DNA from 2 places in the Brevibacterium koreense genome. Region 2 is predicted to be linked to the other one. Evidence: riboswitches for the same ligand, from Rfam matches in the RefSeq annotation. Region 2 holds a riboswitch; the other holds the start of a gene.
What was found. A riboswitch is a leader RNA that binds a small molecule or an ion and turns the genes downstream of it on or off. The one in region 2 is predicted to bind thiamine pyrophosphate.
Positions count from the first base shown of each region.

Region 1: it holds a riboswitch for thiamine pyrophosphate, as region 2 does, so the genes downstream of both, thiM (hydroxyethylthiazole kinase) here and AAFP32_RS04225 (ECF transporter S component) in region 2, are expected to answer to the same signal.

Region 1 is NZ_CP158281.1:2,751,991-2,759,625, forward strand. It holds gene AAFP32_RS12585 (DUF222 domain-containing protein) at 1-126, opposite strand, end outside; gene AAFP32_RS12590 (DUF1648 domain-containing protein) at 932-1,024, shown strand; gene AAFP32_RS12595 (hypothetical protein) at 1,082-1,270, shown strand; gene AAFP32_RS12600 (TenA family protein) at 1,274-2,005, opposite strand; gene thiD (bifunctional hydroxymethylpyrimidine kinase/phosphomethylpyrimidine kinase) at 2,100-2,966, opposite strand; gene thiE (thiamine phosphate synthase) at 2,963-3,682, opposite strand; gene thiM (hydroxyethylthiazole kinase) at 3,679-4,560, opposite strand; TPP riboswitch at 4,548-4,651, opposite strand; gene AAFP32_RS12620 (sugar ABC transporter permease) at 4,918-6,129, opposite strand; gene AAFP32_RS12625 (ATP-binding cassette domain-containing protein) at 6,126-6,950, opposite strand; gene AAFP32_RS12630 (substrate-binding domain-containing protein) at 6,971-7,635, opposite strand, start outside.
Region 2 is NZ_CP158281.1:927,243-934,877, reverse strand. It holds gene AAFP32_RS04240 (MmgE/PrpD family protein) at 1-924, opposite strand, end outside; gene AAFP32_RS04235 (DUF4916 domain-containing protein) at 1,128-1,667, shown strand; gene AAFP32_RS04230 (universal stress protein) at 1,784-2,692, shown strand; TPP riboswitch at 2,794-2,902, shown strand; gene AAFP32_RS04225 (ECF transporter S component) at 2,926-3,555, shown strand; gene AAFP32_RS04220 (ABC transporter ATP-binding protein) at 3,555-5,117, shown strand; gene AAFP32_RS04215 (energy-coupling factor transporter transmembrane component T family protein) at 5,101-5,946, shown strand; gene AAFP32_RS04210 (hypothetical protein) at 5,985-6,530, opposite strand; gene AAFP32_RS04205 (putative quinol monooxygenase) at 6,588-6,908, opposite strand; gene AAFP32_RS04200 (class I SAM-dependent methyltransferase) at 7,034-7,635, opposite strand, start outside.

The sequences.
Region 1 (7,635 bases), 1.8 Mb from region 2:
AGAAGAAACTGCATCATCAGCAGAAGACACATCAGCTGCGTCTGGACCCGTGGCGGCATCACTGGAATCGGAGCGTGGGTCACGCTTTTCCGGGTTTCCTGGGGTGCGGTCGGGGGTGAGAGTCATGGTACCGAAGTCCATTCGCCAACATCGTCGTTGCTCTTCTTTCAATTATACATTCATTTCGATCATTTGCACCCTCTTTTTCGAATCTTGTTCGATCATGATTTGATTCTTGTACCTATTGATGGCCCATAAATCTTGAGATGTTTGCAACGCCCCAGGTCAGCATCCCTCCGATCGAACGCGGCACTACCAATACCCCAAGGTCGCCTCCGGCATAGTCGGGCAGAGACGGTTGCGGCTCCGTCCCCTCACAGGCATTCACTCGCGAGCATTCACACGCGCGGAAGCGTAAATGGCATGCAGGCCACTTGTTGCCAGGTGGCCCTATCTTTCTTTTCGAGCCGGGAGGAAAATGGAGACATGCATTCGATACGGGTGTGAGGAGGCCGTCATGGATCTGCTGATTCTATTCATCATGGGTATGTGTTTCGCTACCGTCGTGTTCTTCGTCGGACGTTTTGCCTGTCCGCGACACGACCGAGTCCCCCTGATAGAAGTCGACCATGTGCTCCTGTGGACCACCCTGCGTCGCGGTTGGCATGCGATGGGCTCATTGGGCCCCACGCCTCCGGGCAGAAGCGGTCCATCAGGGAGCCATCCGGCCTGATCTCTCCCGACACCGGGCACCAGGCTATCGGGCACCCGACACTTGGCACCGGGCACCGGATAGCCTGGCAATGTGCCTTCCTCAACGAGACCGAATCTGAGCCGGCGCCCTGGAACCGCTGCGTTGATCTTCGCAGCGGCGTCCCTGGCGGTGCTCATCTCTACCGCGTTCTGGGTTTGGTTAAACGCACCCGACCAGGTGCCGAGCCATTTCGGGGCAAACGGTCAACCCGACGACTGGGCGTCGAAGGGTGAGGTATTCGCGTGGCTCGTTCCCTTGGGAGTGGGATAGGAGTACTGGATACAGCGCGGCGAACGCGTCTATCTCTTCGACTGTCTGATGGAGTTCATGCGAATCACCGCTGGTGCCTGCGCTCTGCTGTTCGCCTTGTCTCTTGTGCAGACGCTCAGCGTCGGGTTAGGCAGATCGTGGCCGGAATCCCTTGTCTTCCTCCCGACCGGCATCTTCCTTGCCATCGTCGCAATCGCACTGTGGAATCTCTTCCGCCGTCTCAAACCAGACGTCACCAACGACTAGTGCTCAGCTCTGCGGCACGAACACTCCTGCATCCCAGCCTTGGAGCGCATGGGCAGAGGCCCAGAAGTGGAGTTCGTACACACAGGCCTGCTCGAACGTGGCACGCATTCTTGCGGCCACCTCGGCGGGGGCATTGGTGAGTTCCTGTTCAAGCAGCTGTACGGCCTGCCGGGTCGACTCATCGAATTCAGGTGAGTCGTAGGTCTGGACCCAGGTGCGGTAGGGGTGGTCAGCACTCATCTGGCCGGCCCGTTCGACGAGGACCTTGCCCATGTGTGCGTAGACCCAGAAGCACGGCAGCACTCCGGCCACGCCTTCGCCATAGGAGCGGCTGGCAGCGGTGGCCACGAGGTAGGACACGTAGCCCAAGGTGGTGGGTGAGGCCTTGAAACCGGCTCCGCTGCTGACGAGTTCATCGTGGGACGCGGCCAGGCGAGAATCGGCGAGCAGCTCACCGTGCATCTCCTCTTCCACACTGATGGCCTCGGCTGCCGAACTGGCCCAGAATCGTGCTTCGTCCCGGTCGTTGGCTCCGGCGGCGAGGAAGGACATCGCCTTCGCGTAACCGGTGAGGTAGATGCCGTCTTGGATGATGTAGTTCGTGAAGGCCTTCACATCGAGGCTGCCCTCGGCGAGCTGGCCGAGGAAGGGCAGGCGCTCGATCTGTTCGACGATCGGGCGGACACGGTCCCACAGCTGAGTGGTCTGGGGGCCTGCGGAAAAGTCTGTCGTCATTGATATCTCCCTTGTTCAGGGGACCTCGGCGGTCCCACAGCGTCTTTGAGCGGTATTCGGATGGCAAGCCCATCCGGGTGTGTGACTGGTTGTTCTAACGGCGGACGATGTCGACCTGGTGGTCGACGGGTCCGTGAGCGCCCTTCGGATCGAAGCTGACCTGCCAGTTCGCGGCGGACTTCAGCGCCCGAGCCAGATAGTTCAGGGCATTGTCGACGGCTTCGTGGAGGAGATCCGAGCTCACATCGTCAACTGCACGTGCACGCTTGAGCACGGCCACCTCGGCGGTGATCGCGGCCGACAATGTGCACCCGGTTCCGTGCGTATTCGGTGTCTCCACTCGTGGGTGGGTGAACTCAGTGACCGTGCCTTCTGCGGTGACGAGAACGTCGGCGACATCGCCCTCGATCGCGTGCCCACCCTTGAGCAGCACCGCGCGCGGTCCGCGGTGGACGAGCTGTCTGGCCTGGACCAACATCTCCTGCGGGTTCTTCGCCACGGGCTCGTCGTCGCCGATCAGCAGCGCAGCTTCGGGCAGGTTCGGGGTGATGAGGTCGGAAACCGGGAGCAGGTGATCGCGGACGGCGGTCACGGCATCGACCTCGAGGAGGCGGTGCCCGGACGTCGCGACCATGACCGGGTCCACGGTGTAGAAGCCCAGCTGGCCCTGGGCCGCTCGTGCGACGACGAGTTCGACGAGGGAGCGTGAGCCGAGCATCCCCGATTTCGTGGCATCGACGGGCATATCGTTGAGCACACTGTCGAGCTGGTCGGAGACGAAGTCATCGTCGATTCCATAGACCCGCGAAACGCCGTGCGTGTTCTGCGCGACCAGAGCGGTGATGGCCGTGGTGCCCAGCACCCCGCGGGCCGTGAAGGTCTTGAGGTCGGCGTGGATGCCGGCTCCCCCACTGGGGTCGGTGCCTGCGATGGACAGTGCGATGGGTGGCCGTGTGGTCACTGAGCTGCCTCCGCGAGTCCGTCGCCGAATTCCGCGAGCAGTTCTTCGGCTGCGGCACGCGGATCCTCGGCGCGGCAGATGGCAGAGACCACACAGATCCCGAGCAGACCGCGGCCCCTCAGTTCGGCGGCACGATCGGTGCTGATCCCTCCGATGGCAACCGCGGGAAGTCCCGCTTCACCCACAAGCTCGCCGAGGCGGTCGGGCCCGATCCCGTCGGGTGCGTCGGTTTTCGTCGTGGTGTCGTAGACGGGCCCGATGCCGACGAGGTCGACGACGCCGGATTCCCGGGCGGCTGCGAATTCGGTGCTGTTGGCCGCCGACAGCCCGAGCAGCGGTTCGGGGCCGATGAGTTCGCGTACTTCTTCGACCGGGGTGTCGGATTGTCCGACGTGAATGTGGACTTCTTCTCCCTCGGCGAGGAGTCGCTGGGCGACCGCGACTCGGTCGTTGAGGACGATGGGGACACGACGGTTCGTGTCGACCAGAACGCTGTCGACGGCTGCGATGACCTCACGAGTCAACGTGTAGAACGCATCGTCGTCGATGTCCTTGTCGCGGACTTGCACGATCCCCACTCCCCCGCCCACAGCCTCGCGGACGGTATCGACGACGCTGCGTCCGGCTTCGCGGCACTGTGCCGAATCGGTGACGAGGTAGAGCCGGGCATCGATTCCGGCCAGGCGGGAGTTCACCTCGGGAGTCGAGGCGCTCATGACTGTGCTCCGTCGATCGGATCGGTTTCGATCGCCTCGGCGTCGATCGCACTTGATTCGACCCTGTCTGATTCGACGTGGACCCCAGCCAGATCATCACCCGTGATCGTGTGCAGCGCGTCGAGGAAGTTCACGGAGAAGCTGCCGGGTCCGCGTGCTCCCTCGGCGGCGGTCTCACCGGCGACCTTGAAGTGAGCGTGGGCTGCGACCACGGCCTCGAACCTCGCCGAGGCGGTCGTTGCGCCAACGAGGTACGCGGCGGTGACTGCGCCGAGAGAGCATCCGGCGCCGATGACAAGCGGCATAAAGGAGTGTCCCCCGCTGAGGCGGGCGACATGGTCGACCCCGTCGATATGAGCGACGATCGCGTCCTTGGGACCTGAGACGGCAACGATTGCTCCGGTGGACTTGGCCAGTTCGGCCGCGGCCGGAATCACCGCATCAACCTCGTCGGTGGAGTCCACTCCCCGACCACCCAGGCCCACTCCGGCCAGTGCCGCGATCTCGGAGGCGTTGCCACGGATGGCAGTGGGTGAAGAGTTCGCCGCGCGACGGATTCGTGTGGTCCGGAAGTCGACCGCCCCAATGCTCACCGGGTCGAGGACCCACGGCTTGGAGTCTTCATTGGCTGCGTCGATGGCGGCGTCAGCGGCAAGGAACTGCTGATTCGTGGCGGTGCCGAAGTTGACCAGCAGTCCGCTGGAGATGCGCGTGAACTGTGCGGCATCGGCCTCGTGGTCGAGCATCGCCGGGGCGGCACCGACGGCCAGGAGCACGTTGGCGCTGAATTGCTGCACAACGGTGTTCGTGATGCATTGGATGAGTGGATTGCTCGCACGCAGTCGTGCATTGGCAGAACGCAGGTCGAAGTCAACCATGACGATCCCTTCGCTAGTATGGCCCAGATCAGGTTCGATGGGTGTTCTCTCAGCCTCACGCGATCAACGTCAGGCACCCCATGTCATTGCCCACGACTGTATCAGCACGTCTGAAGTTGGGCGAAGCGGCAACGCTGAGGAGCGCGAGCGGAAACCTGAGAAGAGCAAACCGGAACCCGGGCCCACCTCGGCGCCTATATGCCAACACATCGAGCGGACCACTGATCATCGAGGGCACCAGTTGCAACTGGTACTTTCGACGCTCAGTGGTCCGCTCGATGAGCTTGCTTGGCGAGAGGGCGACCGGCGCTAACCGCGACCGGCACTAACCGTGACCCTCGCTAACCCCGACGTTCGCTAACCCCGTCCGACGTACCTTTGTCCGCGGCGGCTCAGTGCGTCGATGACGACGGCCGTGAGCAGGACGAGCGCGGTGATGATCTGCTGTGCATCGGAGTTGAAGCCGATGAGGTAGAGACCGTTGTTGATCGCACCGACGACCAGGGCACCGAGTACGGCTGCCCAGGCTGTACCGCGACCACCGAAGAGCGAGGTGCCCCCGATGACCGCTGCGGCGATCGCGTTGAGCAGGTCCTGTGTGCTCACCAGCGTCGATCCCGCGTTGGTCGTCACACCGGTCTTGATGAAGCCGAACAGGGCTGCCAGCACACCGGCGGCCATGAACACGCTGATGCGCACCCAAGTCACCCGAATGCCCGCACGTCTGGCGGCTTCGACCTTGCCGCCGACCGCGTAGATCGAGCGCCCGTACTTGGTCTTGCGCAGCACCAGATCGATGACGATCGCGATGACGATCATGAGGAAGAACGGCATCGCCAGACCGAAGTCCTGGTTGACCAGGATGAGGAACCCGAACACGACGACGGTGAGGATGGCAATGCGCACGATCACCGAGGTCCAGCTGGGACTGTCGAGTCCCTCGTTGTGACGGCGCAGCTTCGAGTAGATGATCCCCGCACCGAAGCCGATGACGGCGACTGCCCCGAATACGTAGGCCCAGATCGCCGGGAAGTAGAAGCTCGCAAAGTCGAAGGCGAAGGTGTCGGCCATCGACAGGTTCTTCTGCACGCCCAGAGTGGTCAACGTCAGCCCGGTGAACGCCAGCAACCCTGCCAAAGTGACCACGAAGGCCGGTATCCCGACCACCGCGAAGAACCAGCCCTGGATCGCGCCGACGACGAGACCCAATACCAGCATGATGACCAGTGCGATCAGAGGCGGAACCCCTTGCCTGACCACCAACACACCCAGCAGTGAGGCGGAGAGCCCACCCAATTGCGCCAGCGACAGGTCGATCTCGCCGAGGAGCAGGATCAGGTTGATGCCCAACGCCAGGATCGCGAGGAACGCGACCTGCGTGGACAGGTTGACCAGGTTGGCCGGTGAGATGAACTTGCTGTTCGCCGATTGGAAGACGATGACGATGACGATGAGCGCCAGAATCACCGGAAATGAGCCGAGCTGGCCCTCCTTGACTCGACGCACGAATGTCGCGAAGAACCCCTCGCTCGAAATGCGTTCGTCGGTGATGAACGAGTTGCGGGTCATCGGCGCTCACCCCTCCGGGTCGCTCGCTGAGTCACGACATTGTCGTTGGCTCCCGTGATCGCGGCGACCAGAACGTCCGTGCGCTCGTCACCGGGGAAGTCACCGGCATCCTTGCCCAAGCGCAGAACGTGGACGCGGTCGCACACGGCCTGCACATCGGCCATGTTGTGGCTGACCAAAAGCACTCCGAGGTCGCGTTCGCGCAGGCGCTCGATGAGGTTGAGCACCTCGGCGGTCTGTGCCACACCGAGCGCCGCCGTCGGCTCGTCCAACATCACGATCGATGGTTCGCCGAGGAGGGACCTGGCAATCGCGACCGTCTGACGTTGTCCGCCGGAGAGAGCCGCGATCGGCACCCTCACGCTGGGGATCTTGGCCGAGAGGCTGCGCAGCAGCTCCCAGGATTTGGCCTCCATGGTGACCTCGTCGAGAACACCGCCGCGGGTCTTCTCGTGGCCGAGGAACAGGTTGGCGACGACGTCGAGGTTCTCGCACAGCGAGAGGTCCTGGAAGACTGTCGCGACTCCCGCCTTCTGCGCGTCCTTCGGCGCCGCGAATTTCTGGGACCGCCCGCCCAGGATGATCTCACCTTCGTCGGCGCCGTGGACTCCGGCGATGACCTTGACCAGGGTGGATTTGCCCGCGCCGTTGTCGCCGACGAGTCCGACGACTTCGCCGCGGCCGATGGTCAGGTTGATATCGGTCAGTGCCTGGACCGCACCGAATCGTTTGTTGATCCCGCGCAGCTCGAGGACTGGTTCGGCTCCGGTCTCCGGCACCCGCGAGTTCGCGGGCGCCGGATCAGTGGGTTGAGAATTCATATGTTCCTACTCGCCGATTTCTACTTGACGCCGGCGTCTTCGCAGAGCTTCTTCACGTCTTTGGTGCAGATGTCTTCCGCCTTGATCTGATCACCGACGATGTCCTTGACGGTGTCCGTTGTGACGACCTTGGCTTCGACGAAGTCCGTCGGAGTGTCCTTGTAGGTTGTTCCAGCCTTCGGCTCCTCGCCTCCGGCCAGGGCGACGGCTGCCTTCGCAGCGAACTCCGCCTGCGGTGGGATCGACTTGTAGATCGTGGCGTACTGATCACCCCGGAGAATGTTCTGCAGACCATCGACCTCAGCATCCTGTCCGGTGACGACCGGCTTCACCTTGGCCTTCTTGGTGGCGGCGAGGACACCACCGGCAGTTCCATCATTGGCTGAGTAGATGGCGATCGGCTCTTTGTCCGCACTCTGCAGCTGGCCTTCGACCCACTGGCGGGCGTCGTCCGGGTTCCAGTCGAGGGTGTCGTGGCTTTCGGTGATGTCGACACCGGCCTTCTTCAGGGTCTCCTCGGCGCCGGCCTTGAAATCAGCGGCGTTCGGGTCCTTCGGATCACCGTTGACCATCCACACCGGTCCCGACTTCGGGTCCTTGTCCTCGGCTTTGAGTCCGTCGAGGACGGCCTGGCCCTGCAGGTTGCCGATCTTCTTGTTGTCGAACGAGGTGTAGTAGTCCGCGC
Region 2 (7,635 bases):
ATCCTCGATCTCGCCACCGAGCTTGCGGGCGAGGTCGATGAGCGCCTGCGCCTGGTACTCCGCCGAGTGCTCCTTGGTGTAGGTGTCGAGGATCGCGCGCTTGGCCTCGCCTGCACCGGGCAGTCCGATGGTGTAGCGAGCCTCAGGGCCCGACAGGATCCAGGCGATGAAGCCGTCTTCACCTTCGTAGATCGGGTTGGGTGCACCCTCGCCGCGCATGGCACGGTCGACGGACTCGACGGCCATCTTGCCGGCGAACGCGGGGGCGTGCGCCTTCCACGACGAGATCTCGCCCTTGCGGGACTGACGGGTCGCGGTGGTCACGTGCAGGGCCTGCTGGATCGCCTGGAAGGTGATTTCCGTATCCAGCCCGAGCATGGCGCCGATGCCGGCGGCCGCGGATGGGCCGAGGTGGGCGACGTGGTCGATCTTGTGCTCGTGCAGGCACATTCCCTTGACCAGGTCGACCTGGATCTCATAGCCGGTGGCGATGCCGTTGATGAGGTCCTTGCCGCTGATGCCCTTGTGCTGGGCAACGGCGAGGACCGGCGGGATGTTGTCGCCGGGGTGTGAGTATTCGGCGGCGAGGAAAGTGTCATGGAAGTCGAGTTCACGAACGGCGACTCCGTTGGCCCAGGCGGCCCATTCCGGAGAGAAGCGCTCTCCCAGGGGCAGACCGAAGACGGTTGCACCCGGTGAGTACGGGTGAGTCTGAGCCTGCTCACGAGCGTGCAGCGGGGCCGAGCGGCGCACCGAGGCTGCGGCCACCGCGGCATTGTCGATGACGCGGTTGATCACCATTTCGGTGACCTCCGAGTCCACCGGAGTCGGGTCTGAGGCGACCTCGGCGATCTTCCAGGCGAGCTGGTCTTCGCGAGCCAGGTTCTCTGAACTCTTGTGCGTGCGGACTTCATGATCGATCATGGTTAACCCCTTCAAACGTCCTTGACCGTTCAGGTCTTCCAGTGGCTGACACAACTGTAGGCTACGTCACGTCACTGTCACGGTCTGGCCAGAATTTTATCTCGACATCAAGATACTTTACCCGACCACACCGAGTTCCCACCACCCGGGGCCCATCCAGCGGGCCACTCGAGCGCGCCGGTGAACTGTGCCACAATTGAGTCATGACGCGCACTGCTCTGGACTTCGACGAAAACTGGTTCGATGATGCCGAGTTCGCTCAGCTGAGACGGCGACTGCCCATTCCCTATGTCAATGCAATCCCCGTGCGCGTGGGCGAATCGGGAAACGTCGAGCGGATCGGCCTCCTGCTGCGCAGCCTGGACGACGGGACGCTGGGTCGAGAGGTCGTCGGCGGGCGGATCCGCTTCCATGAGAGCATCCGCTCAGCGCTGATGCGTCACGCGGAGAATGACCTCGGACCGATGGCGCTGCCGGTCATTCCGCCTGCGATCGCACCGTTCCACATCGCCGAGTACTTCCCCACCGAAGGCTCGTCTCTGCTCCATGACCCGCGCCAGCATGCGATCTCTATGTGCTTCATCCTCGAGGTCCGTGGAGAATGCACTCCCCGCGCCGATGCACTGAGCCTCGATTGGCTGACACCGGAGGAGACGCTGCGCGCCGATATCGTCAACGAGCTGTGCCACGGTCAGGAGCACATCCTCAGATATGCACTGGCCCACATGGGCTTCGCGATCTGAAGGTTCTTCTACGCTCCGTAGAATTGCTTTGGTATACTGAGTTGCACGGGGACGGTTCTCATGATCGGGGCCATCGTCCTCATCTGGGTATAGCTGGCCCCATCAGGAGGCTTGCCATGACTGCCGAGAATCTCTCCACCGACCGCACGCCGACAGGACTCGGAGTCCTTGTCGGGTATGACGGGTCCGAGCCTGCCGCTCAAGCCCTCGAATACGGGGCTGCGGAGGCGATGCGCCGAAATACTGCCCTCACCGTCGTCACTACCTACATGGTCCCGGCGATGCTCTACCCGAACATCGCATCCATGCCGAAGATCGATGAGCAGGAGGCCGCACGTCGAGGGGTTGAGAAACGACTGGCCGAGGCAACCGGAGCTCTTCGAGATCATGCTGGTCCCGTCTCCTATCGCGCCGAACTCGGCGACGCCGCCGGCGTCTTGGCAGGCCTGAGCGCACATGCACTCACAGTGGTCGTCGGAGCCAGAGGACGTGGTGGTTTCGTCGGTCGGCTCCTCGGCTCGGTGTCCACCGCCCTGCCTTCGCACGCCCACTGCCCGACGATCGTGGTCCCCAGCCATCATTCGGAATCAACAGGGACCTCGGTTGTCGTCGCGGTCGACGGCTCGCAGGCTGCGCGCCTGGCGATGTTTGCCGCCGCCGAGATGGCCAACATACGGCAAGCACCGCTCGAGATCGTCTCTGTCCTCCCCACAGGCGACGAATGGCTCTACTGGTATCCCGAACTGGAGCTGAGTGCAGAGGTCTCAGGCCGCCGGCAGAAACAGCTTGAGTCGTCTCTGAAAAATGAGGTCGCCGCCGTAACTCAGCAATTCCCCGACCTGAAGACGAGCGGGTCGGTGCCGACCGGAGATCCGACCGAAGTTCTCGTCGGGATGACAAAGTCGGCGCAGCTGACCGTCCTTGGCACCCGTGGACGTGGAGCAGTGAAAAGTGCCCTGATGGGTTCCGTGTCGCGCGGAGTCCTCCATCAGGCGGAGGGGCCGGTCATGGTCATACCGAACTGATCACAGCTGTTCTGATCGAGAATCGATTCGTGGTCGCCGACGCCCGGAACCATTGGCGAACTCTTCGCACCGGGTCCCGGTCTCAGGCTGATGTACAGTGGGTGCCACGACAGGGGAGCGCCGACTAAGGCGCTGAGAGTGCAGATGAAGCTGCAGACCCTCGAACCTGATGTGGTTAGCACCGCCGAAGGAAGTCGAGACTCTTCTACCCCTCCTTGATCTGAGGAGGCACAATGCCAAAAACGACCGCGCCGGATACCACCACCGGATTCAAGCCGAAGTATTCCCACGTCCCCGTGACGAAGCAGTGGAGGGTCGTCGACTACGTCGTCACCGCCGTGCTCGGAATCTCCGTCGGACTCATCTTCTGGGTGCTGGCCCTGAGCTGGAAGGTTCTCGAACTCGGGTTCCAAGCCTTCCCCCCATCGATCGGCCTCATTGCCGGCCTGTGGGTCCTCGCGGGACCATTGGCTGCGATCATCATCCGCAAACCCGGTGCCGCACTGCTATGCGAGATGATCGCCGCCATCGTCGAGGCCGTCCTCGGCTCGCACTTCGGCGCCACAGTTCTGCTCTCCGGGTTCATCCAGGGTCTCGGTGCCGAACTCATCTTCGCCGCCTTCGGCTATCGAAAATTCAGTCTGTGGGTCACGAGCCTGTCCGGACTGCTGGCTGCGACATTCATGTCCGTGAGCGAGAACATCATGTACAACGCCGAATGGCAGCTGGGCTTCCAAGCCGCCTATGCGGTGTGCGCCATCATCTCCGGCATCGTCATCTCCGGCATCGGAGCCTGGTTCGCCTACCGTGCGATCGCGAAGACCGGTGCGCTGAGCTCCTTCGCCTCTGGCCGCATGCGCTGATGGCTCTGCCGATCACCGCCCGCGGGTTCTCATGGCAACATGCCGATCGTGATGAACCTGCCGTCGGTCCCATCAACCTGCACATCGCCGCAGGTGAGAAGGTCCTCCTGCTCGGCCCGTCCGGGGCAGGCAAGTCCACCCTGCTCCACGCCATCGCCGGTGTCGTGCCTTCCGAGTCCGGTACGGCGACCGGTGAGCTCCTCATCGGCGACTGTCCACCCGACCCTCGCCGAGGTGAGATCGGGCTGGTCCTGCAGGATCCCGATTCGCAGGTGATCTTCTCCCGCGTCGGCGACGATGTCGCCTTCGGCATGGAGAACCTGGGTCTGCCCGCCGAGGAGATCGAGGCCCGGATCGCCTCATCGCTGGCGAGGATGGGCCTCGCCCTCCCCCAGTCACATCCCACTGCGGCACTGTCTGGCGGCCAGAAGCAGCGTCTGGCCCTCGCCGGCATCCACGCGATGAGACCTGAGATCATCGTCCTCGACGAACCGACGGCAAACATCGACCCCGACTCTGCCGGGGCCGTTCGCGATGCCATCCTCGAGACCCAGGCGGCAACCTCGGCGACGATGGTCATCGTCGAACATCGAGTCGGCCTGTGGCTCGATCACGTGGACACCGTCGTTGTGCTCGGCCGCCAGGGGCTCATCACCCAGGGCTCGCCGAGGCGGGTCTTCGGTGATCCGCAGATCGCCGGGGAGCTCCGCGACTGCGGCATCTGGGTCCCAGAAGACCCGGAGGCTGCGGCGAATCGTGAGCCGATGGCTGGGAATCGGGCCACACGAGCCACTCCGAATCCGGCTCCAGGCTCCACCGGAGAGGTGCTGCTGAGCACGCATCGCCTCGGCGTCGCTCGTCCACGGGCGAAGGTCGTGGCGGCGACGGACATCGACCTCGATGTCCGCGCCGGTGAGGCCCTGGGCATCATCGGGGCCAACGGGGCGGGAAAGTCGACGACGGCGCTGACGCTTGCCGGTTTGATCTCCGAATTCGACGGTGAGGTCAATGCCTTCGGGTCCCTGCGATCGGGGGCGAAGCAGGCTCGACCATTCCGCTGGCCCTCGGCATTTCTGGCCCCGCGGATCGGGATGGTGTTCCAGGAGCCGGAGCATCAGTTCCTGGCCTCGAGTGTCACCGAGGAACTGGCCCTGGGGCCGCGACTGGCCGGATGGTCGAGTTCCGATGTCGACGAGCGTGTCGAAGAGCTGCTGCATGTACTGGGTCTGGAGACGATAGCCGAGGCACATCCGCAGGGTCTGTCCGGCGGTGAGAAGCGCAGGCTCTCGGTCGCTGCGATGATGGCCCCGCGGCCCAGGGTCCTCATCGTTGACGAACCGACGTTCGGGCAGGACGCCCTGACGTGGGCGGGGCTAGTCGAGCTGTTCATCGATGTGCTTGCCCGCGGCAGTTCCGTCGTGGCTGTCAGCCACGATCATTCATTCCTCGATGCGATCGGCGCCAGGCGGATAGAACTGGGGCAACCAGCTGCCAACGCCTCGCCCGCAACTCTTTCCGAGACCGCCTCCGATCGGCTGCCAAGGAGTGAACGAGTTGAGTGATCTGAGGAATGCTCCCGCGAAGGTGGAGGTTCAGGATCCCGGTCAGCTCATTCCTGTGGTTCGCTCCACTCCCTTGGGCAGGTGCAATCCGCTGACGAAGATCGCTGTGGCGCTCATCCTCATGGTCGGTGCCCTGCTGAGCATCGACCTCGTCTCGGCCGGTGTGGTCCTCGGGTTCACCCTGATCGGCCTGCCAGCCACTGGGCTCGACATGATCGCCGCACTCAAACGGCTGTGGTTTCTGCCGCTGGGAGCATTGTTGGCAGCCTGGGGCACAGCGATCTTGGCGGAGAAGTCCGGTGCCGTGCTCGTCGATCTCGGCCCGATTCTGATGACAGCGGGATCCCTTGATGCCGCGGCAGCGATCTTCGTCCGGGCTCTGGCGCTGGCGATTCCGCTGATCGTGCTCGCATCGACGATCGATCCCAGGGACCTCTCTGATGCGCTGATCCAACATCTGCGCCTGCCCGAGGTCGTTGTCGTCTCGGTTCTAGCCGCCAGTCGGCTCTTGGGCCTGCTTGTCATCGAGTGGCAGACGCTGTCGATGGCCAGGCGGGCCAGAGGTGTTGCCGGGGGTTCGGTCGTGCGGCGGACGAGAAGCCTCTTCGCCGGCATCTTCGTGCTGCTGGTGCAGTCGATTCGACGAGGTACGACCTTGGCGATGGCGATGGAGGGCCGCGCGTTCGGCAGGCCCGGGCGGACCTGGCGCAGGCAGTCGGTCTTCGGCGCCGGGGATGGGGTGGCCGTGGCGGTGTCCCTCGGAGTCTGTGTGCTCGCGATCGTGGCCGCACATGCGCTGGGGACGTGGAATCCGATCATCGGCGGCTGAGTCCCTGGGATGGCAGGCCCAGGGCAGCTGCGAACCCGTCACAGTTGACTGAGGAGTTCCTTCAGGTGAGTGCGCCGATCTTCGAGCGCCTCGGCGCTGGGCAGTTCGGAGATGGTGAGCACGAGACGCGTCCTGCCCTCGGACTTGGGTTCGGCGGCCGCTTCGAATCGGGTTCCGTCTTCAAGGTTCGCCCGCCAGAATGAGCGCTTGTCCGTCTTCGATGTGCGAGGCTCACCGTCGATGGCCACACCAGCCAGCGGACCTTGGTCGACGAGGAACGCAAACCGGGTGATGACGTCGTCACGGTCGCCGGTCACGGTGCGAGAGACCGCGACATCGAAGGTGCCGTCGGCGCGCTGGCCGGGCACACGTCGGCCGATCTCCTGCTCGTAGGCGACGACCGCGCCTTGGACCCACCAGCCATGTTTCTCAACGACGCCGTCGAACTGCGGATAGAGGGCATCAGCGAGTTCCTTATGACTCGCCGATGACCCCCCAGCCACCTCGAGGCGAGCTCGGGTTGTCGCCCAGGGTTCTCCGAGGGCGTTCTCGATCGCCTGCACATTGACTGCCTTGGTCGTCATGGGAGAAGTATAGGCAATCGAGTCGTCAATGACTATGGTTCAGCCGACGACCATAGCTCAGTCGACTTTGAGTTCGCCCATCTCGTCCCAGCCCTCGCCGTCGATCTTGCGGGAGATGATCTTCGGTGTCGATGCCAGGTGCGGGCGCATGGCCTCGAGCCCAGCGGCGAAATGGTCGCTCTTGACGTGGGGTTCGGCACCTTCGTCGGTGAATGCCTCGATGAGGACGAACTCATTGTCCTTGTCCAGGCTCTTCGACCATTCGAACCAGAGGTTGCCCGGCTCGGCGCGGACCGCCTCGGTGAAGGTGCGCACCGCCTCGGGGAAAGCCTCGACGCTCTCGGGCTTCACGTCGTACTTCACAACGATGAAAATCATGCTGACCGCTCCTGTTCGTATGAGAAAACCGTCGGACCGTATCGAGTCGACGCAACCAGCCAATCATGTTTCGGCTGACGCTCCAAGAGCCACGTCAGTGCGCCCCGAGCCGGTGCACGTCGGCATCACGTTCGCGGTTCGTCTGCGCTGACTGCCTCAATGATCATCAGCGGTTCGTCCGCGGATCCTGTGAACGGAATACGGTCCCAGTTCCGCCAGACGTCGCTCACTCTCAGACCAGCGGCACCCAGATCGTCACGCAGAGTGGCGAAGGTCCTGAACTGCAGTCGCTGACTGACGTCGACCACCTCGTCGGCATCGAGAAATTCGTAGACGCTGTCCATGGTGATGATGCCCAGCTCGTCCGGCGCCGAGGTAGTCGTTGCTTCGCGCAGGCGCCCCACTGCGGTGTCCCGTGTCTGGGCAGGTGTGTTCCACTTCTGCCAGGCCTGAGCCAGAGGATTGCGAGCCTCGAAAGCCAGCACACCGTTTTCGCGCAGCCCTCGGCTGATGTCGCGCAGAGTCGCAGTCCAAGCATCGCCGAGGATGTGCATCGCGACATTGCCGCTCATCACAATGAGGTCGCTGGAGTCGGTTTCGATCAGTTCAGATGTACCGCGACGCCATTCGACCTTGTCGCCTTCGGGCCGTGCTGCGGCGCGCTCAAGCATGGCCGCGGAAGGGTCGATGCCGACGACGATGCGCCCCGGTCCGGCCATCGTCGCGG